Regions from separate parts of the Streptomyces sp. V3I7 genome, predicted to be linked through region 1. Evidence: riboswitches for the same ligand, from Rfam matches in the RefSeq annotation. Region 1 holds a riboswitch; the other holds the start of a gene.
What was found. Region 1 has a riboswitch for ZMP and ZTP ahead of QFZ74_RS19325 (glycine hydroxymethyltransferase). Riboswitches for the same ligand answer to the same signal wherever they lie in the genome.
Positions count from the first base shown of each region.

Region 1 (23,501 bases):
AACGTCGCCTTCGACGGCGCCAACGTCGCCCTCCTCGTCGGCGCCCGCCCGCGCACCAAGGGCATGGAGCGCGGTGACCTGCTGGAGGCCAACGGCGGCATCTTCAAGCCGCAGGGCAAGGCCATCAACGACCACGCCGCGGACGACATCAAGGTCCTGGTCGTCGGCAACCCGGCCAACACCAACGCCCTGATCGCCCAGGCCGCCGCGCCGGACGTCCCGGCCGAGCGCTTCACCGCGATGACCCGCCTCGACCACAACCGCGCGCTGACCCAGCTCGCGAAGAAGACGGGCACCCCGGTCTCGGAGATCAAGCGCCTGACGATCTGGGGCAACCACTCCGCCACCCAGTACCCCGACATCTTCCACGCCACCGTCGCCGGCAAGAACGCCGCCGAGGTCGTGAACGACGAGCAGTGGCTGGCCGACGACTTCATCCCGACCGTCGCCAAGCGCGGTGCCGCCATCATCGAGGCCCGCGGCGCCTCGTCGGCCGCCTCCGCCGCCAACGCCGCCATCGACCACGTGTACACGTGGGTCAACGGCACCGCCGAGGGCAACTGGACCTCCATGGGTATCCCGTCGGACGGCTCCTACGGCGTCCCGGAGGGCCTGATCTCCTCCTTCCCGGTCACCACCAAGGACGGCACGTACGAGATCGTCCAGGGCCTGGACATCAACGAGTTCTCCCGCACCCGCATCGACGCCTCCGTCAAGGAGCTCGCGGACGAGCGCGACGCGGTCCGCGCCCTCGGCCTTATCTGAGCCGACGCCGCGACGGCGGATTCGTCGTACACCCGCGCGGGCCCCGCTCCGGATTCCCTCCGGAGCGGGGCCCGCGCACATGTCCCACACATTCGCCGTCCCCGTTTTCGGTTTCACCGGCCACCGGGGCCCCTCTATGCTGATGGTTTGTCAAGTGACGTCTTGACAAAGCCTTTTCATGCATCGGGGGAGTGGCATGAGCACCGCTCACGTGCCGCAGCAGTCACAGCCGCCACAGCCATCACAGTCGGCCTCGGCCTCGGAGGCGCCGCCGCCCACTCCGCCGCACGCCAGTGAGGCGACCCGGCTGCTGTGCGCGGGCGCCTATCTGGACTCCGGTTACCGCGACCGCGTCATCGGGGAACTCCACCTCAACGAGCAGCGGATCGTGGCCCCTTCGCTCGGCTTCGACGCCGCGCGCGTCCTTGCCCACGCCCTGCGGGCGCGCCGGCAGGAGCTGTTGTGGGCAGGGACGATCATCGGCCTGTGGATGGTCGGGACGCCGCTCAGCGGCGGGCTGCTGGGCGTCCTCCTGTGGGCCAGCATCTGGCTCGCGCTCGCGCCCTGGATCCGCGGCCGTGCCGCACAGCCGCCGCTGTACCGGCTGCTGCCCGCGTTCCTCGCCCGCTGGTGGGGCCGCCTGCTGTTCGCGGTGATGCTGGTCGTCACGCTCGTCGTCGCGTTCGGCGGCGGCCCGGACACCGGTTCCTCCGCGAGTTCGTACGACTCCTACGACCCGTCCTCCGGCTACGGCTCCTCCGCCCCGGACGACTTCGACTTCACCGACGTGCTGCTGCCGACCGGCAAGCCGTGGCAGGCCTGGGTCACCCTCGTCGTGCTGGTGCTCATCGGGCTCTGCGTGCACGCCCAGCGCAGCCAGGTCAGCCGCGCGCTCGCCGCCGAACTCTCCCCCGAGCGCTTCCCGGACGCCGCCGGCGACCCCGCCGAGCAGGCCGAGAACCCGCGCTTCCAGCGGCTCAAGCAGCGCATCCGCCTCGAACAGCACGCACCGCTGATCATGTACAACGAGGCCCATCCCTTCTGTGGGGCGGGCGCGGCGTACGACACCTGGGTGCTGGCCGTGGAGCTCAAGCCGGACGAGCTGAAGAAGAAGCAGCAGCTGAGCAACCGCACGATCCTGGAGAAGGTCCGGCCGCTGCTCGAACAGCTGCGGATTCCCGCCGAGTTCGCCGGGAACGGCGTACGGGACCGGCTGCGCTGGCTGGAGGTCGACGAGTGCGTGTTCCTGCCGGCCGAGGGGCTGCTCCGCCGCGACCAGGCGCCGTACACCCCGCAGGCGTTCGAGGAGCACCGGGCCCGCGCGGTCGAGGAAGGCGCCGAGAAGCGGCGGCACTTCCTGCGCATCCGCGTCGGCGGCTGGGAGGAGGAGCTGGTCGTCACGGTCTTCGTGCGCGTCCACACCCAGGGCCGGATGCTGATGCTGGAGATCGCCCCGCACGTGCTGACGCCGGTGCGCCCGGACTTCAAGGAGGCCGACCGCATGGCGCACCGGTTCCGCCACAACACCGCGCTCGGCAAGGCCGCTGCCGCGGCCGTCCTGGTGCCGGGCTCCCTGGGCCGCGCGCTCGGTCAGCTCGGCCGGGGCCTGGTGTACGTGTGGCGGGTGGCGACCGGCGGTTACGCGGGCGCGCTGCCCGACGGCCCGGCCCTGTCCGTGCGGGAGCTGGGCTCCGCGCCCACCGGGTCGCTGTTCCAGGAGATGGACGTGGCCCGCTACCTCAAGAATGTGCAGGACCGCGTGGCGAACGGCGTGCGGGCGGCGCTCGCCGAATCCGGTTACGAGACCGGCGAGTTCGTCCAGAAGGTCGTGAACATCAGCAACGGCGACGTGAACATCGGCCGCGTCGAGGGCAGCACCTTCGCCGTCGGCAGCCACGCCTCCGCAGCCTCCTCCACCGTCGGCGGCGCAGCGCCGCAGAAGGGAGCCGACAGCGATGTCCGGTGACGAGCCGCGCGTCAGCTTCGGTGACGTGTCCAAGAGCACCTTCGCCGTGGGCAGCCACGCGCACGCCGAGAGCCACCACCAGTACGTCGGCGGCGCGGGCGCCGAGCGCGACGAGGCCGCCGAGGAGCTGCTGCGGGCGGTGCGCGAACTGCGCGCGGACCTGGAGCGGGTCCGCGGCAGTGAGCAGACGGCCGCGCTGGACACGGCGCTCGCCGAGACCGAGGACGAGATCACGCGCACCGGTCAGGCGGGCACCACCCGCCGCGAGCGCCTGCGCGAGCTGCTCACCGACTCCCAGGCCCTGCTGAGCGTGCTCGCCTCGGCGGGCGCCGTGGCCGGGCTGCTCGGAATGTGACCGACGAGACGAGGGGGGCCGCGATGAGCGGGGGACAGCGGTACTGGAACGAGGACACCCAGCGCTGGGAGGACGGCACCGGGGCGACCGGCGCCGCCGCCGCGCCCACGCAACCGCCCCCGGCCCGGCCCGACTTCGCGCCCGAGGTGGCGCCCGACGCCCCGCCGGAGACCGCCGCGCCCAGCGGGGCCTGGCCCGGCACCGGCGCCTGGCCGCCCGTCGAGCAGCCTGCGGCGCCCACCTCGGCCGGTGGGTTCACCCCGGCCCGCGGGCTCAACCGCCGCCTGGTGTGGTCGGTGCTCGTCGGCGCCGCGGCCGCCGGTGTGGCGGTGAGCCTGGTGCTGACCCTGGTCGTCGGCAAGGGGCACGACGCTCCGGACGACCGGAAGGGCACGGCCGGCCGCTCGGGCTCGCCCACGCCCACGGCGTCGACGCAGGAGCCCGTGACGTCCTCGCCGCCCGCGCCCGGCCCCACGCTCCCCGCGGGGTACGAGTCGTACGACGACAAGGAGGGCTTCCGGATCGCGATGCCCACGGGGTGGAAGCGCGGCACGACCGACTCGGTGTACGGCATGCCGGTGATCAACTACCGCAGTCCGAACCGTGATCACCGGCTCCAGATCTACCAGGTGTCGGAGGAGTCGCCGGACGCCTCCTTCGAGCTGTACCTGTCCGGCGAGACGCCCAAGCCGAAGGGCTTCGAGAAGCTCGGCCTGCTGAACATGGACCAGGGCGAGTTCGTCGGCTCGCGTCTGGAGTACCTGGCGGACTCCCTCAGGGGCGAGCCCGACCTCGGCACCTGGCACGTCTACGACGAGCGCTTCGTCGGCGCGGACGGCAAGATCTACGCCATCGCCGCGTACGGAGCCGACTCCGACGGCCGTGACGACGAGCTGGAGCTCGTCACCACCGCGCTGGACTGGTTCTGCCCGCCGCACACCTCGTGCGAGGGCGATCCGGGGCAGGACTGACCCCGCCCGCGTCCGCACCCGCATCGAAGGCCGCCCGATTCGGGCGGCCTTCGTCGTCCTCCGCGTCCTCCGCGTCCGCCAACTCGCCCTGGCGCCCGATCTCGTGACCCACGTCACGATGGAATGCACCTTTCGTGCCTGTAAGTCCGTAATTTCGGTGACGCGGCGCACTTTCCGCGGCGGATCGCGCATGCAATCCAAAGCTCGGGGCAGACGGTCACGATCCTCGTGGGTCACACCTGTGTGACCCAGGGGAACTGAACAGGAACGGAAGGCAACACCGATCATGGCGGACAGAACCGAACGGCAGACGACGGCCACGATTCACGTGGGCGGGACATGGCGGGACGCGCTCACCGGCGCGACGCGCGAGATCCTCGACCCCGCGGACGCCCGTCCGTTCGCCGTGGTCGCGGAGGGTGACGAGAAGGACGCGGAGCTGGCGGTGGCCGCCGCCCGCGCCGCCTTCGACGACGGCGACTGGCCTCGCACCCCCGTCGCCGAGCGCGCCGCCCTGCTGCGCCGGGTCGCCGACCTGCTCGTGCGGGACCGGGAGGAACTCGGCCTGCTGGAGAGCCGCGACGCGGGCAAGACGCTGGAGGAGGGCCGCATCGACATCGACTGTGTCGCCGACGCCTTCCGCTACTTCGCCGATCTCGTCGCCGCCGAGGCCCCCGGCCGGGTCGTCGACGCGGGCACGCCCGACGTGCACAGCGTCGTCGTCCACGAGCCCGTCGGCGTGTGCGCGCTGATCACGCCCTGGAACTACCCGCTGCTCCAGGCCAGTTGGAAGATCGCACCCGCGCTCGCCGCCGGCAACACCTTTGTGATCAAGCCCAGCGAGATCACGCCGCTGACCACCGTCGCGCTGATCGAGCTGCTCGTCGAGGCCGGGCTGCCGGCCGGCGTCGCCAACATCGTGACCGGGTCCGGCCCTTCGGTCGGTGCCCGGCTCGCCGACCACCCCGACGTCGACCTGGTGTCCTTCACCGGCGGCCTGCTCAGCGGCACCAAGGTCGCCGAGGCCGCCGCCCCGACCGTCAAGAAGGTCGCCCTCGAACTCGGCGGCAAGAACCCCAACGTCGTCTTCGCCGACGCCTGCGCCACCGAGGAGGGCTTCGACACCGCCGTCGACCAGGCCCTCAACGCCGCCTTCATCCACAGCGGCCAGGTCTGCTCGGCAGGCGGCCGCCTCATCATCGAGGAGTCCGTCCGCGAGCGCTTCGTCGCCGAACTCGCCCGCCGCGCCGCGCGGATCCGCCTCGGCCGCGGCACCGAGCAGGGCGTGGAGTGCGGCCCGCTCGTCTCCGAGCAGCAGCGCGCCAAGACCGAGGCGTACGTAGCCTCGGCGCTCGAGGAGGGCGCGGTGCTCCGCTCCGGCGGCAAGCGCCCCGAGCCGTCCCCCGAGCGGCCCGCCACCGGCTACTTCTACGAGCCCACCGTCCTCGACCAGTGCCACCGGGAGATGAAGGTCGTCCGGGAGGAGGTCTTCGGACCCGTGCTCACCGTCGAGACCTTCCGCACCGAGGACGAGGCCGTGTTCCTCGCCAACGACACCGAGTACGGCCTCGCCGGCGCCGTGTGGACCGCCGACGCGAGCCGCGCCCGGCGCGTCGCCGCCCGGCTGCGCCACGGCACCGTGTGGATCAACGACTTCCACCCCTACCTGCCGCAGGCGGAATGGGGCGGCTTCGGCAAGAGCGGCGTCGGCCGCGAACTGGGCCCCGCCGGGCTCGCGGAGTACCGCGAGACCAAGCACGTCTACCAGAACCTGACGCCCAGGCCGGTGCGCTGGTTCGCCGGCTGACCACCGCCCCGTCCCACCTCCGCTCACTGCCTGGACTTCAGGAGAACGACCATGTCCACCACCCCCCACCTCTACGACTACGTCGTCGTCGGCGGCGGCACCGCGGGCTCCGTCATCGCCTCCCGGCTGACCGAGAACGCGGACGTCACCGTCGCCGTCATCGAAGGCGGCCCGAGCGACGTCGACCGCGACGACGTCCTCACCCTGCGCCGCTGGATGGGCCTGCTCGGCGGCGAACTCGACTACGAGTACACGACCACCGAGCAGCCGATGGGCAACTCCCACATCCTGCACAGCCGCGCCAAGGTGCTCGGCGGCTGCTCCTCGCACAACACCCTGATCGCCTTCAAGCCGCTGCCGTCCGACTGGGACGAGTGGGAGGACGCGGGCGCCGCCGGCTGGGGCGCCGTGCAGATGGAGGCGTACTTCGCCCGGCTGCGCAACAACATCGTGCGCGTCGCCGACGAGGACCAGAACCCCATCGCCAAGGACTGGATCGAGGCGACGAGGACCGCCACCGGCGTCCCCGAGGTGACCGGCTTCAACGCCAAGCCCTTCCACGAGGGCGTCGGCTTCCTCGACCTCGCCTACCACCCGGAGAACAACAAGCGCTCCTCCGCCTCCGTCGCCTACCACTCCACCCGCACATGGAGGCCGGCGACCGCCCCAACCTCACGCTGCTGCTGGAGACCTGGGCGTACAAGCTGGAGATGGAGGGCAAGCGGGCCACCGGTGTGCGGGTGCGCACCAAGGACGGCGAGGAGCAGCTGATACGCGCCCGCCGCGAGGTCGTGGTCTGCGCCGGCGCGGTCGACTCCCCGCGCCTGCTGATGCTCTCCGGCATCGGACCGAAGAAGGACCTTCAGGACCTGGGCATCCCGGTCGTGCACGACCTGCCGGGCGTCGGTGAGAACCTCCAGGACCACCCCGAGTCGGTGATCGTGTGGGAGACGAACCGGCCCCTGCCGGAGAACTCGGCGATGGACTCCGACGCCGCGCTGTTCGTCCGCCGCGACGACGGTCAGGACCTGCCCGACCTGATGTTCCACTTCTACCAGATCCCGTTCACCGACAACCCCGAGCGCCTCGGCTACGAACGCCCCGCGCACGGCGTGTCGATGACCCCCAACATCCCCAAGTCCCGCGCCCGCGGCCGGCTCTACCTCACCTCCGCCGACCCCGAGGTCAAACCCGCCCTCGACTTCCGGTACTTCACCGACGAGGACGGCTACGACGCGCAGACGCTCGTCGACGGCGTACGCATCGCCCGCGACATCGCGAAGACCGAACCGTTCGCCGGGTGGCTGAAGCGGGAAGTCTTCCCAGGAGCCCACGTCGACGACGACGAGACGCTGAGCGAGCTGCTGCGCAAGGCGCACCACACCGTGTACCACCCCGCGGGGACCTGCCGCATGGGCGCCGCGGATGACGAACTCGCCGTCGTCGACCCGGAACTGAGGATCCGCGGTCTCGAGGGCGTCCGAGTCGTCGACGCGTCCGTCTTCCCGACCCTGCCCGCCGTGAACCCGATGATCGGCGTACTGATGGTCGGGGAGAAGGCGGCGGAACTGCTGGCTGACACCACCGAAGGGAACCAGGCCCGATGAGCGCCATCACCTCCCCTGACACCCCGCAGAAGCACGAGCCCGGCAAGGAGACCGAGGCCGATGCCGCGGCACCGGAGGGGCGCTCGCGCGTCTTCGGCGTCCGCAACCTGTGGAAGGTCTTCGGCCCCAAGGCCGACCGCATACCCGGCGACACCGAGCTCGCCGGGCTCTCCCAGACCGAGCTGCGCACCCGCACCGGCTGCACCGCCGCCGTCCGCGACGTCTCCTTCGACGTACTCAAGGGCGAGGTCTTCGTCGTCATGGGCCTGTCCGGCTCCGGCAAGTCCACGCTGGTGCGCTGCCTGACCCGGCTCATCGAGCCGACCTCCGGCACGCTGGAGATCGACGGCGAGGACGTCCTCGCCATGGACCGGAACCGGCTGCGCGAACTGCGCCGCCACCGCGCCTCCATGGTCTTCCAGCACTTCGGTCTGCTGCCCCACCGCTCCGTCCTCGACAACGTCGCCTACGGCCTGGAGATCCAGGGCATGGGCAAGGAGGAGCGCCGCGAGCGCGCCGCCGAGATGGTCGCCAAGGTCGGTCTGGAAGGACTGGAGCAGCGCCGGCCGGGCCAGCTCTCCGGCGGTCAGCAGCAGCGCGTCGGCCTCGCCCGCGCGCTGGCCACCGACCCCGAAGTACTGCTCTTCGACGAGCCGTTCAGCGCCCTCGACCCGCTGATCCGGCGCGACATGCAGGAGGAGGTCATCCGCCTGCACAGCGAGGAGGGCCGCACCATGGTCTTCATCACCCACGACCTCAGCGAGGCCCTGCGCGTCGGCGACCGCATCGCGCTGATGCGCGACGGCGAGATCGTGCAGCTCGGCACCCCCGAGGAGATCGTCGGCGCGCCCGCCGACGACTACGTCCGCGACTTCGTGCGCGACGTACCCCGCGAGCAGGTCATCACGGTGCGCACCGCCATGCGCGCCGGGGACTGCGGCGGCACCGAGCACCCCGGGGCGCTCGCCCCCGACACGGTCGTCGCCGACGCCATCGAGACCGCCGCCCGCAGCGGCCGTCCCGTCTGTGTGACGGAGGCCGGCAAGTGCCTGGGCCAGGTGGACCACCTCGCGCTGCTGCGCGTCGTCGCCGGTCTCGACCGTGAGGGTCACGAGGTCCGCGAGGTCCGCGAGGAGGTGGCCGCGTGATCCGCACCGTCACGAGAACACCGGCCACGCCCGCCGTGCGTGCCAGCCATAGCCGGGGGTGGGCCGCATGAGTGCCGTTCTCACCCCTACTCCGCCGCCGGTGACCACCGGCCAGGACGACCCCAAGGCCTCGTCGGCGTCCCGTTCGCCGCTGCGCCATCCGTTGGTGCGCCGGCTCTGGCCGCTGGCCGCCGCCGCGATCGTGCTCGTCCCGCTGGCCGCCGTGATCTGGGGCAGCGGCGGCTGGCCGCACGAGCTGACCGTCGACGTCAAGACACCCCTGGACGACGCCTACACCTGGGTCGTCGAGAACCGGGACACCAGTCCCGTCTTCCTCTACTTCCTGCTGTGGATCAGCAACTGGGCGGACGGTTCGGTGAGCTGGATGACCGACCTGCTGGAGAACCTCGGCTGGTTCCCCGTCGGCGCCGGTGCCGTCCTGCTGGCCTGGCGGATCGGCGGTCTGCGCGAGCGGCGCGGGCTGCGGCTCGCCGCCGTCACGCTCGTCACCTTCGCCCTGTGCGGTGTGCTCGGCATGTGGGAAGCCACGATGGAGACCATCGCCCTGATGGCGGTCTCGGTCGCCGTCGCCGCCCTGGTCGGCGCGCTCCTCGGACTCGCCGCGGGCCTCTCGGACACCTTCGAGCGGATCCTGCGCCCGGTCCTGGACACCATGCAGATCATGCCGGCGTTCGCCTATCTGCTGCCGCTGGTCCTGCTGTTCGACATCGGTGTGCCGTCCGCCCTGATCGCGACGATCATCTACGCCGCCCCGCCGATGGCCCGCCTCACCGCGCTCGGCCTGCGCGGCGCCGACCCGGGCGTCATGGAGGCCGCCGAGTCCCTGGGCGCGAGCCCGCTCCAGCGGCTGGTGACCGCACGGCTGCCGCTGGCCCGCAAGGAGATCCTGCTCGGCCTCAACCAAACGATCATGATGGCCCTGTCGATGGTCACCATCGCCTCGGTGATCGGCGCCGGCGGCCTCGGTGAAGAGGTGTTCAGCGCGCTGTCCACGGTCGACGTCGGCTCGGCGCTCGCCGCCGGTATCCCGATCGTGCTCCTCGCCGTCTGGCTGGACCGGCTGACCTCCGCCGCGGGCGAGCGGCTCGGCGAGGGCACCACCCCGGCCGGCCCCGCGTGGCTGCACGGCTGGCGTGCCTGGACCCTGGTCGCCGCCGCGTTCGCCGCGCTGACCGCGGGCGGCCGGACGCTGCTGATCTCCGAGTGGCCCGACCCGTGGACCGTCGACTTCGCCCAGCCCGTCAACCAGGCCGTCGAGTGGTTCACCGGCCACATGGCCGAGGGCGTCCCGGTGTTCGGCGGCACCCGTACCTGGGCCGACGGCTTCACCACCTGGGTGCTCGACCCGATCCGCACCGGACTGACCGTCATGCCGTGGTGGGCGCTGGTGCTGCTGGCCGCCGGCTTCGCCCTGCTCGCCGGAGGCTGGGGCGCCATGTGCACGGCCGCGCTGGCCATGGCCGGCATCGGTGTCATCGGCGTCTGGAGCCACTCCCTGGACACCCTGTCCCAGGCCATCGCGGGCGTCGTCGTCACGCTCGCCCTCGGCTTCGCGATCGGCGTGGCGGCCGCCCGGGTACCGCTCCTGGAACGCATGCTGCGCCCGGTCCTGGACACCATGCAGACGCTGCCGCAGTTCATCTACCTGATCCCGGTGGTCGCCCTGTTCAACGTGGGCCGTGCCGCCGCCGTCGCCGCGGCCGTGCTGTACGCGCTGCCCGCCGTCGTCCGGATCACCGTGCAGGGCCTGCGCGGTGTCGACAGCGCGACGCTGGAGGCCGCCCGCTCCATGGGCGCCGGCACCTTCCAGCAGATCCGCCAGGTGCAGATCCCGCTCGCCCGGCCCGCGCTGATGCTCGCCCTCAACCAGGGCGTGGTGCTGGTCCTGGCCATGGTGATCGTCGGCGGCTTCGTCGGCTCCGGCGCGCTCGGCTACGACGTCGTCTTCGGCCTCCAGAAGAGCCAGCTCGGCGTCGGCCTCACCGCCGGTGTCGCCATCGTGCTGCTCGGCCTGGTCCTGGACCGCACCACGCAGCGCTCGGCCCGGGGAGCGGCGACCGCCTCCCACTGATCCGCCTCCCCTCACACCCCGCCCCTCACGGCAGGAAGACCTGCCCGACCGAAACGAGAGACACGCTCACATGATGAACAGAAAGCACGTCCGCCGTGCCGCTGCCGCCGGCGCCGTCCTCCTCGGTGTCACCGGCATGAGCGCCTGTGCGGCCGCCAAGACCTCGTCGTCGGGCAGCTCCGACCAGGTGACCATCGCGGTGCCGTCCTGGGTCGGCGCCGAGGCCAACGCGGCCGTGGCGAAGTACCTCCTGGAGAACGAGCTCGACACCAAGGTCAAGACGACGCAGCTCGACGAGTCGGTCGCCTTCGACGCGCTCAACAGCGGCAAGGCCGACGCGATCCTGGAGGACTGGGGCGGGGCCCCGCAGAAGGTCAAGCTGTACGTCGACAACAAGAAGTCGGTCGTCGAGGGCGGCGACCTCGGCGTGGTCGGGCACATCGGCTGGTACATACCGAAGTACCTGGCCGACAAGCACCCGGACATCACGGACGCCAAGAACCTCAACAAGTACGCGTCCCTGTTCAAGACCGCGGAGAGCGGCAACAAGGGCCAGCTGCTGGAGGGTTCGCCGTCGTACACCACCAACGACGACGCCCTCATCAAGAACCTGAAGCTGAACCTCAAGACGGTCTACGCGGGTTCCGAGGCCGCCCAGATCACCCAGATCCGGGAGAACTACAAGGCCAAGAAGCCGTTCATCAGCTACTGGTGGACGCCGCAGTGGCTCAACAACCAGCTCGACCTGGTCGAGGTGAAGCTGCCCCCGTACAAGGAGGGCTGCGACGCCGACGCCAAGAAGGTCTCCTGCGGCTACGCCAAGACCCCGCTGCAGAAGTACCTGAGCGCCGACTTCGCCAAGAACAACAAGAAGGCGGCCCAGTTCCTGAAGAACTTCAAGTGGACCTCCGAGCAGCAGAACGAGGTGGCCGCGCTCATCGCCGACAAGAAGATGAGCCCGGAGAAGGCCGCCGAGAAGTGGGTCAAGGACAACCCTGACGTCTGGAAGCAGTGGCTGCCCAAGTAAAGCGCCACAGGCCGGAATCGGAGGCCGCCCGGGGTGACTCCCGGGCGGCCTCCGGCCGTTGTGTGGTCAGCGGTGGTGGCCCGCCTCGTAGTGGCCCGGCGTCATCCGGGTGGTCACCCCGAACCGGTTCCACGCGTTGATCACCGCGATGGCCCCGATCAGCCGGGCCAGTCCGGCCTCGTCGAAGTGCTGGGCGGCCCGCTCGTACACCTCGTCCGGCACGAAGCCGTCGGTGAGGACCGTGACGGCCTCGGTGAGCTCGATCGCCGCCAGCTCCTTCTCCGTGTAGAAGTGCCGCGACTCCTCCCAGGCGCTCAGCTGCACGATCCGCTCGACGCGCTCCCCGGCCGCGAGCGCGTCCTTGGTGTGCATGTCGAGGCAGAACGCGCAGCGGTTGAGCTGCGAGGCGCGGATCTTCACCAGTTCGTACAGGGCGGGGTCAAGGCCCTGCCGGGCGGCGGCGTCCACCCGGACCATCGCCTTGTAGACGTCGGGCGCGTGCTCGGTCCAGTGCAGGCGGGGAGGGGTCTCGGGGGCGTACCGGGCGGTGTCTTCCGTGGTCATGTCCTCGACCCTAGGAGCGGGGCGGCCCAGGGGTATGGTCCATTTCCATGGGGAATTCCCGGGCCACTCTCGGAGTCGACCTGCACGTGGAGCCGTCCGCCGCGGGCGGTCTGCGCCGCGGTCTGACCGACGCGCTGCGCGACGCCGTCCGCACCGGCCGGCTCGCCGCCGGCACCCGGCTGCCCTCCTCGCGCTCGCTGGCCGCCGACCTCGGCATCGCGCGCAACACGGTCGCCGAGGCGTACGCCGACCTGGTCGCCGAGGGCTGGCTCACCGCCCGGCAGGGCTCGGGCACCCGCGTGGCGACCGGCGTGGCCACCGCGCCCACCGGGCGGCGCGAGAAGGCCGCCCCACCGCGCCGCCGCGTTTCCGACCGCCCCGCCTACGACCTCAAGCCCGGCACGCCCGACCTCGCGGCCTTCCCCCGCGCCGAGTGGCTCAAGGCCGCCCGCCGCGCCCTCGGCGCCGCCCCCTCCGAGGCCCTCGGCTACGGCGACCCGTGCGGCCGCCCCGAGCTGCGCACCGCCCTCGCCGGCTACCTCTCCCGCTCCCGGGGCGTACGCGCCGACCCGGACAACATCCTTGTCTGCGCGGGCATTTCGCACGGTCTGCGGATCCTCGCCACGGTGCTGCGCGCCCGGGGCGCCGGAAGCGTCGCCGTCGAGTCGTACGGCCTCGACGTCCACTGGCGGATCCTGGCCGCGGCCGGCCTTGCCACGCACCCGCTGCCGTACGACGAACTCGGCACGGACACCGGCGACTTGGCCGGGACCGATGCGGGAGCGGTGCTGCTCACGCCCGCCCACCAGTTCCCGATGGGCACCTCCCTGCGCCCCGACCGGCGCGCCGCCGCCGTGGACTGGGCGCGCCGCACCGGCGGCTTCGTCCTGGAGGACGACTACGACGGCGAGTTCCGCTACGACCGCCGCCAACCGGTCGGCGCCCTGCAGGGGTTGGCACCCGAGCACGTGGTCTACCTGGGCACCGCCAGCAAGTCCCTCGCCCCCGGGCTCCGGCTGGCGTGGATGGTGCTGCCGCCGTCCCTCGCGCGGGAGTGCGCGGCGGCCAAGGGCGACAGCGACACCTGCGGAGTGCTGGAACAGCTCACCCTGGCGGAGTTCCTCACCTCCGGCGCGTACGACCGGCACGTCCGCGCCGCCCGGCTGCGCTACCGGCGCCGCCGCGACGCGCTCGTCGCGGCCCTCGCCGCCCGCGCGCCCGAGGTGCGCGTCACCGGGATCGCGGCCGGACTGCACGCCGTCCTGCGCCTGCCGCAGGGCAGCGAACCCCCGGTCGTCCAGGCCGCCGCCTGGCAGGGACTGGCGCTGCACGGGCTCTCCTTCTACCGCCATGAACAGGCCCGCGCCGAGCGGCCGGACGCCCTGGTCGTCGGCTACGGCACCCCGCCGGACCACGCGTGGGCGGGGGCACTGGAAGCGCTGTGCCGGGTGCTGCCCTGAGGCGGAGACGTCAGGCGAACCGAGGGGTGCCGACGGCTTCACTCACCCCGGTCACTAGGCTGACAATCGCATGCATCCGGCCCATCGTGCGCCGGACACCGAACAGCGACGGGGGAAACAGACATGGCGAACGCACACAGGCAACTCCGTTCCACCACGGTCGTCCTCGGCGGCATGGGGCTGCTCGCGGCCGCCCTCACCTCCTGCTCCTCCGCCCCCGACAAGCGCTGCGTCGACCGCGACAGCTACCAGCTCGGCCGGGGCTACCAGATCGTCGCCGACAAGAACTGCACCTCCACCAAGAGCTCCATCAACGGGGCCTGGTATTACGGCGGGAAGAAGAAGAGCGACTGGGTGTCCGGGGGCTCCTTCACCCGGCCCAGCAAGGGCTCCGGCCGCTCAGGCCGCTCCGGCGGTCACTCCTACGGCGACCACGACGGCGTGCACCGCGGCGGCTTCGGCAGCAAGGGCGGTGGCAGCCACGGCGGCTGACCGGTCGACGTAACGAGACGTAAGAACACGAGATGGAACGCCGCAGGATCGACCCCCGCCCCGGCTGGCAGCAGACCGTCGAGGGACAGGGCCTCGTCTACCCGCTCACCCGCCTCCCCGACGACACTCTGAGCCCCTACTGGGACGAGAGCGCGTACTACGTCTTCTCCCTCGACGAGGTCGAGGCGCTGGAGGACGTCGTCGAGGAGCTGCACCGCATGTGTCTGGTCGCGGCCGAGCACATCGTCACCGAGGACCGCTTCGCCGACCTCGGCATCACCGACCCGCGCATCGCACGGGCGGTCGCCGAGGCCTGGCACCGTCGCGCCGAACTGCCGTCCGTCTACGGCCGGTTCGACCTCCGCTACGACGGCACGGGCCCGGCGAAGCTCCTGGAGTACAACGCCGACACACCCACCTCTCTGGTCGAGGCCGCCTCGCCCCAGTGGTTCTGGATGGAGGACCGCTTCCCCGGCGCCGACCAGTGGAACTCCCTGCACGAACGCCTCGTCGCCGCCTGGAAGAAGCAGTCCGCGCTCCTCCCGCCGGGCAGCCCTTTGTACTTCGCGCACTCCTGCGACGACGAACTCGGCGAAGACCTGATGACCGTCGCCTATCTGAAGGAGACGGCCGAACAGGCGGGCGTGGACACCGACTGGATCTCCATGGAGGAGATCGGCTGGGACCCGCTCTCCGGCCGCTTCGTCGACAACAGCCTGCGTTTCATCCGCAGCTGCTTCAAGCTCTACCCCTGGGAGTGGCTCGCCACCGACGACTTCGGCGGCCATGTCCTCGACACCCTCGACAACGGCGGCGGCACCGGCTCCACCCTGTGGATCGAACCCGCCTGGAAGATGCTGCTGAGCAACAAGGCGCTGCTCGCGATCCTCTGGGAGCTGTACCCCGGCCACCCCAACCTGCTGCCCGCCTACCTCGACGGCCCGCGCGAGCTCGCGGAGACCACCGGCTGGGTCGCCAAGCCGCTCCTCGGCCGCGAGGGCGCCGGTGTCACGCTCCACCAGCCCGGCGAGACCCCGGCCGTGCCGGAAGAGGCCTGCTGCTACCAGGAGTTGGCGCTCCTGCCCGCCTTCGACGGCAACCACGTCGTCCTCGGCGCCTGGGTCGTCGAGAACGAGTCGGCGGGCCTCGGCATCCGCGAGTCGTCGGGCCTGGTCACGGACGCCTACGCCCGCTTCCTGCCCCACGTGATCCTCTGAGGGCCCCGTGATCCTCTGAGGGGGGTGCTAGACGCCCAGGACCGCCCGCAGCTGGTCGAGGCCCCAGTCCAGGTCCTCCTCGCTGATCATCAGGGGCGGCGCGATCCGGATCGTCCGGCCGTGGGTGTCCTTGGCCAGGACACCCCGGTCCATCAGCCGCTCCGACACCTGCCGGCCCGTACCGACCGCGGGGGAGACGTCCACTCCGGCCCACAGGCCCCGCCCGCGCACCGCCGTTACCTTTCCGGTGCCGAGCAGCGCCTGCAGCTCGCGGTGCAGATGCTCGCCCAGCCGCGCGGAGCGCTCCTGGTACTCGCCCGAGCGCAGCATCGCCATCACCTCCAGCGCCACCGCGCACGCCAGCGGATTCCCGCCGAACGTCGACCCGTGCTCGCCCGGCTGGAACACCCCGAGCACGTCCGCGCTCGCCACCACCGCCGACACTGGCAGGATCCCGCCGCCCAGCGCCTTCCCCAGTACATACACATCCGGCTCGACGCCCTCGTCCTCGCACGCGAAGGTCCGCCCGGTCCTGCCGAGGCCCGACTGGATCTCGTCCGCCATGAACAGCACGTTCCGCTCCCGGGTCAGCTCCCGCACCGCCCGCAGATAGCCCTCCGGCGGCACGATCACCCCCGCCTCGCCCTGGATCGGCTCGATCAGCACCGCGACCGTGTTCTCGGTCATCGCCGACTCCATCGCGGTCAGGTCCCCGTACGGCACGATCTGGAAGCCCGGCGTGTACGGCCCGAAGTCCGCCCGCGCCTCCGGATCGGTGGAGAAGCTGATCACCGTCGTCGTCCGGCCATGGAAGTTGCCCCCGGCCACCACGATCTTCGCCATCTCCCCGGGCACCCCCTTGACCCGGTACCCCCACTTCCGGGCCGTCTTCACCGCGGTCTCCACCGCCTCCACGCCCGTGTTCATCGGCAGCACCATCTCCATGCCGCACAGCTGCGCCAGTTCCTCGCAGAACCGGGCGAAGAGGTCGTGGTGGAAGGCCCGGGAGGTCAGCGTCACCCGCTCCAGCTGCGCCTTGGCCGCGTCCACCAGCCGCGGGTTGCGGTGCCCGAAGTTCAGCGCCGAGTACCCGGCGAGCAGATCGAGGTAGCGGCGGCCCTCGACATCCGTCACCCAGGCGCCGTCCGCGGTGGCCACGACCACCGGCAGCGGGTGGTAGTTGTGCGCGCTGCGGGCGTCGGCAGCGGCGATGAGCGTCTCCGTAGCGTTCACGGGATCTCCAGGGAGCCAGAGAGTCGAGGTCAGTCCCCTTCCTACCGTCGCTCGCGCGGCCGACGCGGGAACCGCACCGTCCGGCGCGCCCGGTAGGCTGGCCAGCGGGCCGTGACTGGCGCGCTGGGATGGGACCGACCATCGGGGAGCGGCCCGAGCGAACAACGAGTGCCGTGCGCCTGGGCCGAACCGAGCACGCCGACACGCCCTGTCCGGAGGTCCCCGATGCCCGAGAATTCCGCCCCCCTCTCCACCGAGTCCACCGCCTTCCGCGCCGCCCTCGGCGTGATCCGCACCGTCGAGCCGCGCGTGGCCGACGCCATCGGCCAGGAGCTGCACGACCAGCGCGAGATGCTCAAGCTGATCGCCTCCGAGAACTACGCGTCCCCGGCCACCCTCCTCGCGATGGGCAACTGGTTCAGCGACAAGTACGCCGAGGGCACCGTCGGCCGCCGCTTCTACGCCGGCTGCCGCAACGTCGACACCGTCGAGTCCCTCGCCGCCGAGCACGCGCGCGAGCTGTTCGGCGCCCGGCACGCCTACGTCCAGCCACACTCCGGCATCGACGCCAACCTCGTCGCCTTCTGGTCGGTCCTCGCCGACCGGGTCGAGGTCCCGTTCCTGGAGAAGGCGGGCGCCCGCCAGGTCAACGACCTCACCGAGGCCGACTGGGCCGAGCTGCGCCAGGCCTTCGGCAACCAGCGCATGCTCGGCATGTCCCTGGACGCCGGCGGCCACCTCACCCACGGCTTCCGCCCGAACATCAGCGGCAAGATGTTCGACCAGCGCTCCTACGGCACCGACCCCGCCACCGGCCTCATCGACTACGAGGCCCTGCGCGCCCAGGCCCGCGAGTTCAAGCCGCTGATCCTCGTCGCGGGCTACTCGGCGTACCCCCGTCTGGTGAACTTCCGGATCATGCGGGAGATCGCGGACGAGGTCGGCGCGACGCTCATGGTCGACATGGCGCACTTCGCGGGCCTGGTCGCGGGCAAGGTCCTCACCGGCGACTTCGACCCGGTCCCGCACGCCCAGATCGTCACCACCACGACCCACAAGTCGCTGCGCGGCCCGCGCGGCGGCATGGTCCTGTGCGACGACTCCCTGAAGGACCAGGTCGACCGCGGCTGCCCGATGGTCCTCGGCGGCCCGCTCCCGCACGTCATGGCCGCCAAGGCCGTCGCCCTCGCCGAGGCCCGGCAGCCCTCCTTCCAGGACTACGCCCAGCGCATCGTCGACAACTCCCGCGCGCTGGCCGACGGCCTGATGCGGCGCGGCGCCACCCTGGTCACCGGCGGGCACCGACAACCACCTCAACCTGATCGACGTCGCCGGCTCCTACGGCCTCACCGGCCGCCAGGCCGAGTCCGCCCTGCTGGACTCCGGCATCGTCACCAACCGCAACGCCATCCCGGCCGACCCCAACGGCGCCTGGTACACCTCCGGCATCCGCATCGGCACCCCGGCCCTGACCACCCGTGGCCTCGGCACCGCCGAGATGGACGAGGTCGCCGGCCTCATCGACCGCGTCCTGACCACCACCGAACCCGGCACCACCAAGTCCGGCGCCCCCTCCAAGGCCCAGCACGTCCTGGACCCGAAGACCGCCGACGAGATCTCCCACCGCGCCACCGACCTCGTGGCCGGCTTCCCCCTGTACCCGGAGATCGACCTGGGCTGACGCCCGCCGCGGGGGCTCGGCTCCTGCCGGGGGTTCCTCACGCGCCGGGCGGCTGCACGGCCCGGCCGGGAGCCCCCGGCGGCGAGTACGCCCGCCCCGCGCCGTGCGTCGGCGCAGCGGCGTTCCGCCGGGCCTGGGGCCTGAGGGCGGGCTCCCGTTGTATCCGGAAGTCGCCGTGGGGACGTCCGCAGCAGGGGCTGTGAGGTGCCGGGGGTTCCTCACGCGCCAGGCGGCCGCACGGCTCAGCGGGACGTCCGGTGGTCCCGGTGGGGGAGTACGGCAGCCGCCTGTCAGGCGCCGGGGCGCAGCGGGTGTCCCGCCGGGTCTTCGGCCTGAGGGCGGGCTCCCGCTGTATCCGGAAGTCGACCTGGGCTGACGCCCGCAGCAGGGGCTGTGAGGTGCCGGGGGTTCTTCACGCGCCGGGGCGCCGCACGGCCCGGCCGGGAGTCTCCGGCGGCCCCGGTGGCGCGTGCGGCACGTCGGGGCGCGTTCGACAGCCGCATGTCGCCGAACTGTTCCGGACCGGTCCCGGGCACCTGCGAGAATGGGAGGCATGGCTTCTGACCGACCCCGCGTGCTCTCCGGAATCCAGCCGACCGCAGGCTCGTTCCACCTCGGCAACTACCTCGGCGCCGTCCGCCAGTGGGTGGCTCTGCAGGAGTCCCACGACGCGTTCTACATGGTCGTCGACCTGCACGCGATCACGGTCCCGCAGGATCCGGTGGCGCTGCGCGCCAACACCCGGCTCGCCGCCGCCCAGCTGCTCGCGGCCGGTGTCGACCCTGAGCGCTGCACGCTCTTCGTCCAGAGCCACGTCCCCGAGCACGCCCAGCTCGCCTGGGTCATGAACTGCCTCACCGGCTTCGGCGAGGCCTCCCGCATGACCCAGTTCAAGGACAAGTCCGCCAAGCAGGGCGCCGACCGGGCGAGCGTCGGCCTGTTCACGTACCCGATCCTCCAGGTCGCCGACATCCTGCTGTACCAGGCCAACGAGGTCCCGGTCGGCGAGGACCAGCGCCAGCACATCGAGCTGACCCGCGACCTCGCCGAGCGCTTCAACGGCCGCTTCGGCGAGACCTTCGAGATCCCGAAGCCGTACATCCTCAAGGAGACGGCGAAGATCTACGACCTCCAGGACCCGGCGATCAAGATGAGCAAGTCGGCGTCCACGCCGAAGGGCCTCATCAACCTGCTCGACGAGCCGAAGGCGACCGCGAAGAAGGTCAAGAGCGCGGTCACCGACACCGAGACGGTCATCCGCTTCGACCCCGAGAACAAGCCGGGCGTCAGCAACCTGCTCACGATCTACTCGACGCTCACCGGCACGCCGGTCGCCGACCTGGAGCGCGCGTACGAGGGCAAGATGTACGGCGCCCTCAAGACCGACCTCGCCGAGGTCATGGTCGAGTTCGTGACGCCGTTCCGCGAGCGCACCCAGCAGTACCTGGACGACCCCGAGACGCTGGACTCGATCCTGGCCAAGGGCGCGGAGAAGGCGCGCGCCGTCGCCGCGGAGACCCTGGCCCAGGCGTACGACAGGGTCGGCTTCCTGCCCGCCAAGCACTGAACCGGCCCCTCGGACACACGTTCCCCTGGGCAGAGCGCCGCACATCACTCCGGTTGCGCCTGCCCAGGGCACATCCGTGGCCGTACAGTCGATAGCCGGACGGCTGAGCACGAACCCGGCAACCCAGCCGACACGACGACAGGAGACGACGTGGGGACCGTAACGATCGGCGTGTCGATCGCGGTCCCGGAGCCTCACGGCAGCCTGCTCCAGGAGCGGCGCACGGGCTTCGGCGACGCCGCGGCTCACGGCATCCCCACGCACGTCACGCTGCTGCCGCCGACCGAGATCGACCACGCCGACCTGCCCGCCGTCGAGGCGTACCTGACCGAGGTCGCCGCCACCGGGCGCCCCTTCCGGATGCGGCTGTCCGGCACGGGCACCTTCCGGCCCCTGTCGCCGGTCGTGTTCGTCCAGGTGGCCGAGGGCGCCGAGGAGTGCACCCGGCTCCAGCGGCAGGTCCGCGACGCGTCGGGCCCCATGGCGCGCGAGCTGCAGTTCCCGTACCACCCGCACGTCACCGTGGCCCACGGCATCGACGAGGCGGCGATGGACCGCGCGTTCCGCGAGCTCGCCGGCTTCGAGGCCGAGTGGCCCTGCACCGGCTTCGCGCTCTACGAGCAGGGCCCGGACGATGTGTGGCGCAAGCTGCGGGAGTTCACCTTCGGCGGCGGCTCCGTGGTGCCGCCCCAGGCGGGTCCCGCCGAGCGCGGCACGATCGCCAGCCGCTGACCCGGGCGCTCCGCTGGATCGCCAGCCGCTGACCCGGGCGCTCCGCTGGATCGCCAGCCGCTGACCCGGGCGCCACGCTGGATCGTCAGCCGCTGACCCGGGCGCCACGCTGGATCGCCAGCCGCTGATCGTCCGGAACGTCGGTCAGATCGGCAGCCGGCGGAACAGCGCGCGCGGGGCGTGCCGCAGCGCCGCCATCACCAACCGCAGCGTCCCCGGCACCCACACCGTCTCCGAGCGCCGCCGCACGCCGAGTTCGATCGCCGTGGCCACCGCCTCCGGCGTGGTCGCCAGCGGGGCCTCCTCCAGGCCGGCCGTCATCTTCGACCGCACGAACCCGGGGCGTACGACCATCACGTGCACGCCGGTGCCGTAGAGCGCGTCGCCGAGGCCCTGGGCGAAGACGTCCAGGCCCGCCTTGCTGGAGCCGTAGATGAAGTTCGAGCGGCGGGCCCGCTCGCCGGCGACCGAGGAGAGCACCACCAGGGAGCCGTGCCCCTGGGCCTGCAGGGCGGCCGCGCTGACCAGGCCCGCCGACACCGCTCCCGTGTAGTTGGTCTGGGCGACCCGCACCGCGCTCACCGGCTCGCGCTCGTCGTGGGCCTGGTCGCCGAGGATGCCGAAGGCGAGCAGCACCATGTCGACGTCGCCCTCGGCGAAGACCTTGCCCAGCACCTCCTCGTGGGAGTCGGGGTCGAGCGCGTCGAAGGCGACGGTACGGACGTCCGCCCCGAGCGTGCGCAGCTTCTTCGCGGCCGTCTCCAGGCCGGGCGAGGGGCGGCCGGCCAGCCACACCGTGCGGGTGCGGCGGGCGATCATCCGGCGCGCGGTGGCCAGGGCGATCTCCGACGTACCGCCGAGGACGAGCAGGGACTGGGGGATTCCGAAGGCGTCCTTCACGACAGCTCCTTGGGGCAGGGGCCTCACAGGGCGAGGCGGCGGGCGAGGTCCGAGACGAACACCCCGCGCGGGTCCAGCTCCGCGCGCAGGGCGCGGAAGTCGGCGAGCCGGGGGTACATCGAGGCGAGCAGCTCCGGCCGCAGCCGGGAGTCCTTGGCGAGGTAGACGCGCCCGCCGGCCGCGGCCACCTCCTCGTCCAGGCCGTCGAGGAAGGCGCCGAGCCCGGGCAGGGACGCCGGGATGTCCAGAGCGAGCGTCCAGCCGGGGACCGGGAAGGAGAGCCAGCCGGGGTCGGCGTCGCCGAAGCGCTTGAGGACGGCGAGGAAGGACGGGCACCGGTGCTCGCAGATGCGGCGCACGATGCGGCGCAGGGCGTCCTCCTGGCCGTACCCGACGACGAACTGGTACTGCACGAAGCCGCCGCGGCCGTAGATCCGGTTCCACTCGGGCAGCCCGTCCAGGGGGTGGAAGAAGGCGGAGATGCGCTGGAGTTCGCCGGTCCGCACGCGGGGGGCCTTGCGGTACCAGAGCTCGTTGAACAGACCCACGGTGGTGCGGCCGAGCAGGCCGTCCGGGACGACGGCGGGGGCGGCCGGGAGGTGGCGGGGCCGGAAGGACAGCGGGTGCCGCCGGGCGCGCGAGCCGGCGCGCAGCGCGTCCAGGGGAGCGTGGTCGCCGCGGGTCAGCACCGCGCGGCCCATCGCCGCGCCCCGGGCCAGCAGGTCGATCCAGGCGACCGAGTAGCGGTAGCGGTGGTCGGTGGCGGTCAGCCGGGCCATCAGGTCGTCGAGGTCGGCGGCGCGTTCGGTGTCGACCGACATGTACGCGGTCTCCACCGGCAGCAGGCTCACCGTGGCCGTGAGGATCACCCCGGTCAGGCCCATGCCGCCGGTGGTCGCGTCGAACAGGGGTGTGCCGCGGCCGACCGTGCGCACCTGGCCGTCGGCGGTGAGGAGTTCGAAGGCGAGCACATGGCGTGAGAAGGAGCCGGAGACGTGGTGGTTCTTGCCGTGGATGTCGGCGCCGATCGCCCCGCCGACGGTCACCTGGCGGGTGCCCGGGGTCACCGGCACGAACCAGCCGAGCGGCAGCAGGACCTCCATCAGCCGCTGGAGGGAGACGCCCGCGTCGCACAGCAGGGTGCCGCCGTCGGCGTCGATCGCGTGGATGCGGTCCAGGGCGGTCATGTCGAGCACGGCGCCGCCGGCGTTCTGCGCCGCGTCCCCGTACGCCCGGCCCAGCCCGCGGGCGATGCCGCCGCGGCTTCCGCAGTCACGGACGGCGGCCACGGCCTCCTCGTACGTCCGCGGGCGGACCAGTCGGGCGGAGGTGGGGGCGGTGCGGCCCCATCCGGTGACGGAAACCGTGTCTCCAGGCATGCCGGAGACCGTATCGCCCCTATATCGGCGATTGATTCAGAAACCTCACATCTTTCCCCGAAATGGGTGATTAATGGGATGTCGCTCAATATTGCCGTAGGTCTGGCGGTGCCGGGGTGAACAGTGAGTCCACATGGACGACATGGACCAGCGCATCGTTTCCGCACTGCGCGCCCGCGGTGCGGATCCGCGCGTCGCCGCCGCCGCGCGCGGCCTGTCCCTGGCCGGGGAGCACGGCGCGCTGTGGCTCGCCGCCGGCCTCGTCGGAGCCGCCGCGGACGGCCCCCGGCGCGGCGCCTGGCTGCGCGGGACGGCGCTCGTCGCGGGCGCGCATCTCACCAGCATGGCCGTGAAGCGCGTCGTGCGCCGGGCGCGGCCCGCCCACGTCGAGCCCCTGGTCCGCACCGCGGGCCGGCACTCCTTCCCGAGCTCCCACGCCGCCTCGGCCACCGCCGCGGCCGTCGCCTTCGGGGCGCTGGGCACCTACGGGATCCGGCCGCTGGCCGCCGCCATGTGCGTCTCCCGCCTGGTCGTCGGC
Region 1 is NZ_JAUSZK010000001.1:4,110,027-4,133,527, forward strand. It holds gene QFZ74_RS19255 (malate dehydrogenase) at 1-765, shown strand, start outside; gene QFZ74_RS19260 (hypothetical protein) at 962-2,731, shown strand; gene QFZ74_RS19265 (hypothetical protein) at 2,721-3,086, shown strand; gene QFZ74_RS19270 (hypothetical protein) at 3,110-4,057, shown strand; gene QFZ74_RS19275 (aldehyde dehydrogenase family protein) at 4,344-5,864, shown strand; partial or broken gene QFZ74_RS19280 (GMC family oxidoreductase) at 5,916-7,471, shown strand; gene QFZ74_RS19285 (glycine betaine/L-proline ABC transporter ATP-binding protein) at 7,468-8,619, shown strand; gene QFZ74_RS19290 (proline/glycine betaine ABC transporter permease) at 8,687-10,711, shown strand; gene QFZ74_RS19295 (ABC transporter substrate-binding protein) at 10,785-11,738, shown strand; gene QFZ74_RS19300 (carboxymuconolactone decarboxylase family protein) at 11,805-12,302, opposite strand; gene QFZ74_RS19305 (PLP-dependent aminotransferase family protein) at 12,350-13,762, shown strand; gene QFZ74_RS19310 (hypothetical protein) at 13,886-14,254, shown strand; gene QFZ74_RS19315 (glutathionylspermidine synthase family protein) at 14,287-15,471, shown strand; gene rocD (ornithine--oxo-acid transaminase) at 15,499-16,704, opposite strand; ZMP/ZTP riboswitch at 16,806-16,896, shown strand; partial or broken gene QFZ74_RS19325 (glycine hydroxymethyltransferase) at 16,930-18,385, shown strand; gene trpS (tryptophan--tRNA ligase) at 18,939-19,952, shown strand; gene QFZ74_RS19335 (2'-5' RNA ligase family protein) at 20,103-20,684, shown strand; gene QFZ74_RS19340 (decaprenylphospho-beta-D-erythro-pentofuranosid-2-ulose 2-reductase) at 20,829-21,584, opposite strand; gene QFZ74_RS19345 (FAD-binding oxidoreductase) at 21,608-22,963, opposite strand; gene QFZ74_RS19350 (phosphatase PAP2 family protein) at 23,097-23,501, shown strand, end outside.

Region 2 (5,947 bases), 4.1 Mb from region 1:
GGTTACCCCGGCCTGACGTGGCAGGAGCGGTGGGACGCCAGCCCGGTCGGGCAGGGGCTGGAGCACGTGAACGACCTGGAGTGCCGGCGCAGTCCCAGCATCAAGCTATCCACCGGCCTACGGGCGCTGATCTGCCTGCGGGTCATCGAGCCATCCCTGGTCGTCTTCCGGCGTCACCACATGTCCAGCTTCGCAACGATGTTCATCGCCGCCCAGGGCGACCCGCTGCTGGACGACTTCGTCAAGCAAGTCGAGGTCCACCAGCACTCCTATGCGCACCGCACCGAGGCGTTGTACGACCTCTGCGTGCTGCTGGCCTCCCAGGGGGTCGCACTGAGCGATGTAACGGCGCCCGCGCTGCTGCACTTCGCGCAGGAAAACCGGCGCGCGTGGGCGCTCGTGAACCCGGGGAACAAGGCCGGGAACCGGCTCCGCGGTCAAGGCGTATGGCATGTCCTGCACGCTGCGGGCCACCTGCCGCCGACCGTTCCACCAACCATGCGCGCTGCTCTCATGCGGGGCCAGAAGAGCGTCGAGGAACTCGTCGATCACTACCCCATCCGCAACCGGGCCGTCCGCGGGCTGCTGATCGAGTACTTCACCCGCCGCCGCGCGGACACCGACTACGGCACCCTGAAGAACCTGGTCCTGCACCTGGCTCACCACTTCTGGGAGAAGATCGAGCGGATCAGCCCCGACCAAGCTGACCTGCGCATCTCCCCGGAGACCTACGACGCCTGGCGAAAGATGATCGCAGTCAAGGACAACGGTGCTCCGCGCGCCGGGGCCGACGGGCTGGTCATCTCGATTCGCAGCTTCTACTACGCGGCACTACCAGGAGCATCTGGCACACCGACGCCAGATTCGGCCCGAAGGCGAGTACCGGGACACCACCTCCGACGAATGGACCGAGTTCGAGGAGCACTTCGATCGTCGCAAGGTCGAGCTCGGTTCCTGCGGCCGCCCGTACGGCACCCCCTGCCAGCACGAGCACGCTTGCGTCCGGTGCCCGATGCTGCACGTCAACCCCAAGATGCTGCCCCGCCTCGCGGAACTGGAAGAAGACCTCCTCGACCGCCGAGCACGCTCCGAAGCCGAGGGCTGGACCGGTGAGACCGAAGGCATCGACCTCACCCTCACCTTCCTCCGGGCCAAGCGCGACGAGACGCAACGCCGAGCCCAGCGACCACCCGTCGACCTCGGCATCCCTGTGTGCCGCCGTCCGAAAGAGCAGAAATGACCTTCCCCAAGCCGATGACGGAACTTCCGGCAGCGCTGAGGTCAGTAGCGCTGGATTCCAAGCTGGCTTGCGGCGGCGTTCACGGTCTGTGCGAGCAGGACAGCGATCGTCATCGGCCCGACACCGCCAGGCACCGGAGTGATCAGACGGGCGCGGGTGAGGGCGGTGTCGAAGTCCACGTCGCCGACGTTGCCCGGGTTGTATCCGGCATCGATCACAATCGCGCCGGGCTTGATGTCCTCACCCTGGATCAGCCTGGGGCGTCCCACAGCCGCCACCACGACATCCGCTTCACGGACGATCCCCGACAAGCCCGCCGTCCGGGAGTGGCAATACGTCAGCGTTGCGTCCTTGGCGAGCAGGAGCATCCCCACCGGTTTGCCGAGGATGGCGCTGCGGCCCACCACGACAGCGTGCTTGCCCGCGAGGTCGACGTCGTACGCCTCCAGCAGTCGCATGATCCCGCCCGGCGTGCAGGACACGAAGCCCGGCAGGCCAAAGCTCATCGCGGCGAAGGAGTGCATCGTGACCCCATCGACATCCTTCTCCGGGGCGATCGCCTCGAACGCCGCGCGCTCGTCGATGTGCGGACCGCAAGGATGCTGCAGAAGGATGCCGTGCACCTCCGGATCGGCGGACAGGCCAGCGAGGGTGTCGATCAGCTCAGCGGTCGTGGTCGTCGCGGGCAGAGCGATGTGCCGGGACTGGATACCTGCCTTTGCGCACCGCGCCCGCTTCATACGGACGTACGTGACCGACGCAGGGTCCTCTCCCACCAATACGGTCGCCAGACACGGCGCAGTGCCCGTGCTCTGCGAAATCTCCGCCGCCTTGACAGCAGCCTCTTCGACGATGCGCTTGGCAAGGCTGGTGCCGTCCATGAGCTGGGCCATCTGAGTCGCGGACACGATTGTCCTCCAGGCGTTGCTGACTACTCGCCCAGGCGCACGGCAACGACGTCTCGTCAGACCGCTCCCCGGTGGTACTCCACCTCAGCGCCAGTCACGGCCCGCACCGCACTGTAGTCGACCAACTGCTCACACAGCGCAGCACCCTCACTCCTGACGCGCCCACGACCTGCTGGGCGGTCACCGATCATCCGACCCACCCCCATCCAACTCGGAGGCACTTTGACGAGTCACATACCCCCATTCACCCGTGAGAGTGAAGTGCAGAGAAGTACCGGGGAGTACAAAGTCAAGCCGATCAAGAAGAAGATTCGAGAACTCCTCGGATACCCTTATCCCAGCCGAATACCTCAGGATGTGTACGTCGAGCAGTGGGTCGGTATCTCCACCGATGAGTTCCATCGCGCAAAGGACGCTGACGTCCGCTACATGCGCAATCATCACCCGCTGATCGACCTGAACTGGTCCCGGCCGGATTGCATTCGCTACCTGACTTCGCTGGGGCTCGCCGACACCCCGAAGTCAAGCTGCCTGGGCTGTCCTTTCCACGGAAATTCGCAGTGGCGACAGATCCGCGACACCAGCCCCGAAGAATGGCGAGACGTCGTGGAATTCGACGCCGCTATTCGCCAGGGCAACGCCCGCGCCAACGCCACCGGCAACAGGCTCCTCGGCCAGGCATTCCTGCACCGCTCCCGTCTGCCCCTCGACGAGGCACCGATCGACCACGTCACCGCCGCCGAGCGGGCCGCCCGCCAGAGCGAGTTCGCCACCAGCAGCACCCCAGACCCCATGGAGGTCGAGGAGCTGGAACAGGGCGTGATGGACGGCTGCTCCCCGTGGGCCTGCCGCGGCAGCGAAGCCGCGCTGACGCAGGACGACTTCGGGCTCGCCACGTGATCCTGGACCTGTTCGCAGGTCCAGGCGGCTGGAGCCACGCGCTGTCCGTGCTCGGCGCGCGGGACATCGGCCTGGAGTGGGACGAATGGGCCTGCAAGGCCCGCGCCGCCGCAGGCCAGTTGACGGTGCGCACCGATGTGGCCCTGTATCCGGTATGGCCGTGGGTCGGCCGGACCCGCGGGCTGATCGCGAGCCCGCCGTGTCAGGCATGGAGCATGGCCGGCAAGCGACTCGGGCTGGTCGACCAGCCGCTCGTACACCAGGCGGTCGCCGATCTCGCCGCCGGACGCGACACCCGCGAGGAACTGCTGGCCGGCTGCCGCGACGAGCGCAGCCTGCTGGCCGCAGAGCCCATGCGCTACCTCCACGCGCTCAACCTGGCGGGCGAGCCGGAGTGGGTCGCCATGGAAGAGGTCACCGACGTCCTGCCCCTATGGCGCCAGTACGCGGAGGTGCTGCGCGTGTGGGGATTCTCGGTGTGGGCCGGGATCTTGAACGCTGCCGACTTCGGGGTGCCGCAGACGAGACGGCGGGCGATCCTGCTCGCCTCGCGGGTCCATACCGCTCAGCCGCCCCCGCCGACCCATGCGCGGGTCGCCGAGCCGGACTCGCTGTTCGGGCCGGGCCGTGACCGCTGGGTCAGCATGGCCGAGGCTCTCGGATGGGGCGCCACCGACCGCCCGGTCCCCACCGTCTACGCCGGCGGCGGCCCCGGCGGCGGACCGGAGCCCTTTCCTTCCGGATCCCGCCAGACGCTCGCCCATGCCCGCGACCGCGGTAACTGGCGTCAGCATCCCGACGTGGCGCTCGAACCGCAGAAGTGCGGGGCGGGCTGTACCGCACGCCACGGCGCCCGCGCCGCGACTCCCGCCGACGCGCCGGCACCCACGTTCACCAGCAAGGCCACCCATTGGAAGTGGTCCCTGCGCAGCAACAACCAGACCAACGCCACCGTCCGCAGCGTGGCCGAGCTGGCCGGGACGCTGTTCTTCGGGCACCGCGCCAACGAGTGCACCTGGGTCGCCGAAGCCGCCGTCCCGCAGCCGGAGCACGGGGAGGCGCAGGCCGCGCCGGATCCGATCCGGATCACCGCCCGTGAGGCCGGAATCCTGCAGACCTTCCCCGCCGACTACCCCTGGGCCGGCAACAAGGGTCAGGTCTTCAGCCAGATCGGCAACGCCGTGCCGCCCCGCCTCGCGGCCCACCTACTCGCCCCTCACCTGGGCGTCACCCTCCGCCCCGACGACTTCACCCTGGCCGCCTGATGCCCCCCACTCCCCAACCCGAGACGGACGGCCTCGACGCTGTCTCCGTACCGGAGCCGGTGTACTACGCCGAGCAGGCGCTGCTCGGCGCCCTCCTGCTGGAACCCCAACGTCTGCCAGAGGTCACCGGGCTCGAGCCCGGCACCTTCTCCCGACCGGCGCACACGGCCCTGTTCACCGCCATCCACAGCCTCCCGCCCCCTGATCCGGAGCAGCACGCCAAGAATGCCGCGTGGCTGGACAAGGTCCTCACGCACGCGCAGGAGCACACCCGCCGTCTCCTGCGTGCCTCGTATCTACACACTCTGATCCAGGTCTGCCCGGCGCCCCGGAACGCTGGTGCGTACGCGCGGATGGTCGAGGCCGAGCACGCCCGCCGTCTCCTGCGTGCCAGCGCCCAGCGGCTCGCGCAGACCGCGCGGGACGTCACCCTCCAGCACCCCGTCCCCACCACCCTCACCGCGGCCGACGCTCTGGCCGAAGTGGTGGACAGCCTCGCAGCGCGCTTTCCACCGCATCCGGGATCCGTGCCCCGCACCCCCGCCCCCGCACGGGCCGACATACCCGACGCCGCTGAGGCGGCCGCCGAGGAGAGGGTGCTGCTCGCCACCGCGACGGCACAGCCGGACGAGGCCGAGCAGATGCGATGGCTGAACGCCTCCGACTTCACCCAACCCCTGCACGCAGGACTCTGGCAGTGCCTGACCGCACTGATCCGGCGACGTGCACCCAGCGACCCGGTCACCATCCTCTGGGAGGCCCAGCAGCGCGGCCTGCTGACCGCCGAGGTGGAGCCGGCCGGCCTGTTGCGGCTCCTGACCGAGCATGCGGCCTCCGCGGAGCACTGGGGCGAGCGCGTCCTGCAGCGCTCGATGCTGCAGACCGCGGTCCACGCCGGGCGCCGTATCGAGGCGTTCACCGATGATCCGGCCCCATCAGGCCCGCGCGCCCCACGGCCACGACAGCACCCCGCGCCGGCCCGCCGCGGACCTCGGCTCCGGCCGCCTCGCACCACTCCCGTTGACCCCAACCCCCGTCGGTGGCCGGACCCGAGGTCCGGCCACCGACCGAAACGAGCACCCCGTCGTGACCACGCCCACGCCCCCGTCCACCGACACCCACGTCCGCCTCGACCTCCACCCAACCCACTCCAGCACCGTGACCGCCACCCTCACCGGACCCCGGCACCCGATGGCCACCGCCCTGCTGACCGCGCACGGCTTCGAAGCCATCGACGAACGCACCCTGGTGCTGGCCAGGATCGACCACGAAGAGCCCCACTGGGCCGAGCAGACCGGCCAGGCACTGACCGGGGAAGGCATCCCCACCGAGATCACCCCGCGGCTGCGCGAGGCGATCGACGAGGAGTGGACCTGGGCCGACTACCCCATGCCCTGGTGCAGCCGCCAGGAGATCCGAGACGTCTCCAACGAGGCCAACACGATCTACGAGGACATCCGCCGCGGGCGTCTGATCATCCACGCACACGCCGACGACGGGTGGACCACCGTCGCCGTCGGCACCTACCGCGACACCGGCAAGAGCGTCCACCTCCGCGGCGAGAACCACCTGCGGCAGGTGGAAACGGAGTACGACTCACCCGCCCCAGCCCTCACCGACTTCGAACGCCGCCT
Region 2 is NZ_JAUSZK010000001.1:29,697-35,643, forward strand. It holds gene QFZ74_RS00150 (hypothetical protein) at 1-1,113, shown strand, start outside; gene QFZ74_RS00155 (bifunctional 5,10-methylenetetrahydrofolate dehydrogenase/5,10-methenyltetrahydrofolate cyclohydrolase) at 1,282-2,148, opposite strand; ZMP/ZTP riboswitch at 2,171-2,256, opposite strand; gene QFZ74_RS00160 (hypothetical protein) at 2,506-3,048, shown strand; gene QFZ74_RS00165 (DNA cytosine methyltransferase) at 3,045-4,313, shown strand; partial or broken gene QFZ74_RS00170 (DnaB-like helicase N-terminal domain-containing protein) at 4,313-5,092, shown strand; gene QFZ74_RS00175 (hypothetical protein) at 5,400-5,947, shown strand, end outside.
Region 2: another riboswitch for ZMP and ZTP. It lies ahead of QFZ74_RS00155 (bifunctional 5,10-methylenetetrahydrofolate dehydrogenase/5,10-methenyltetrahydrofolate cyclohydrolase); the one in region 1 lies ahead of QFZ74_RS19325 (glycine hydroxymethyltransferase).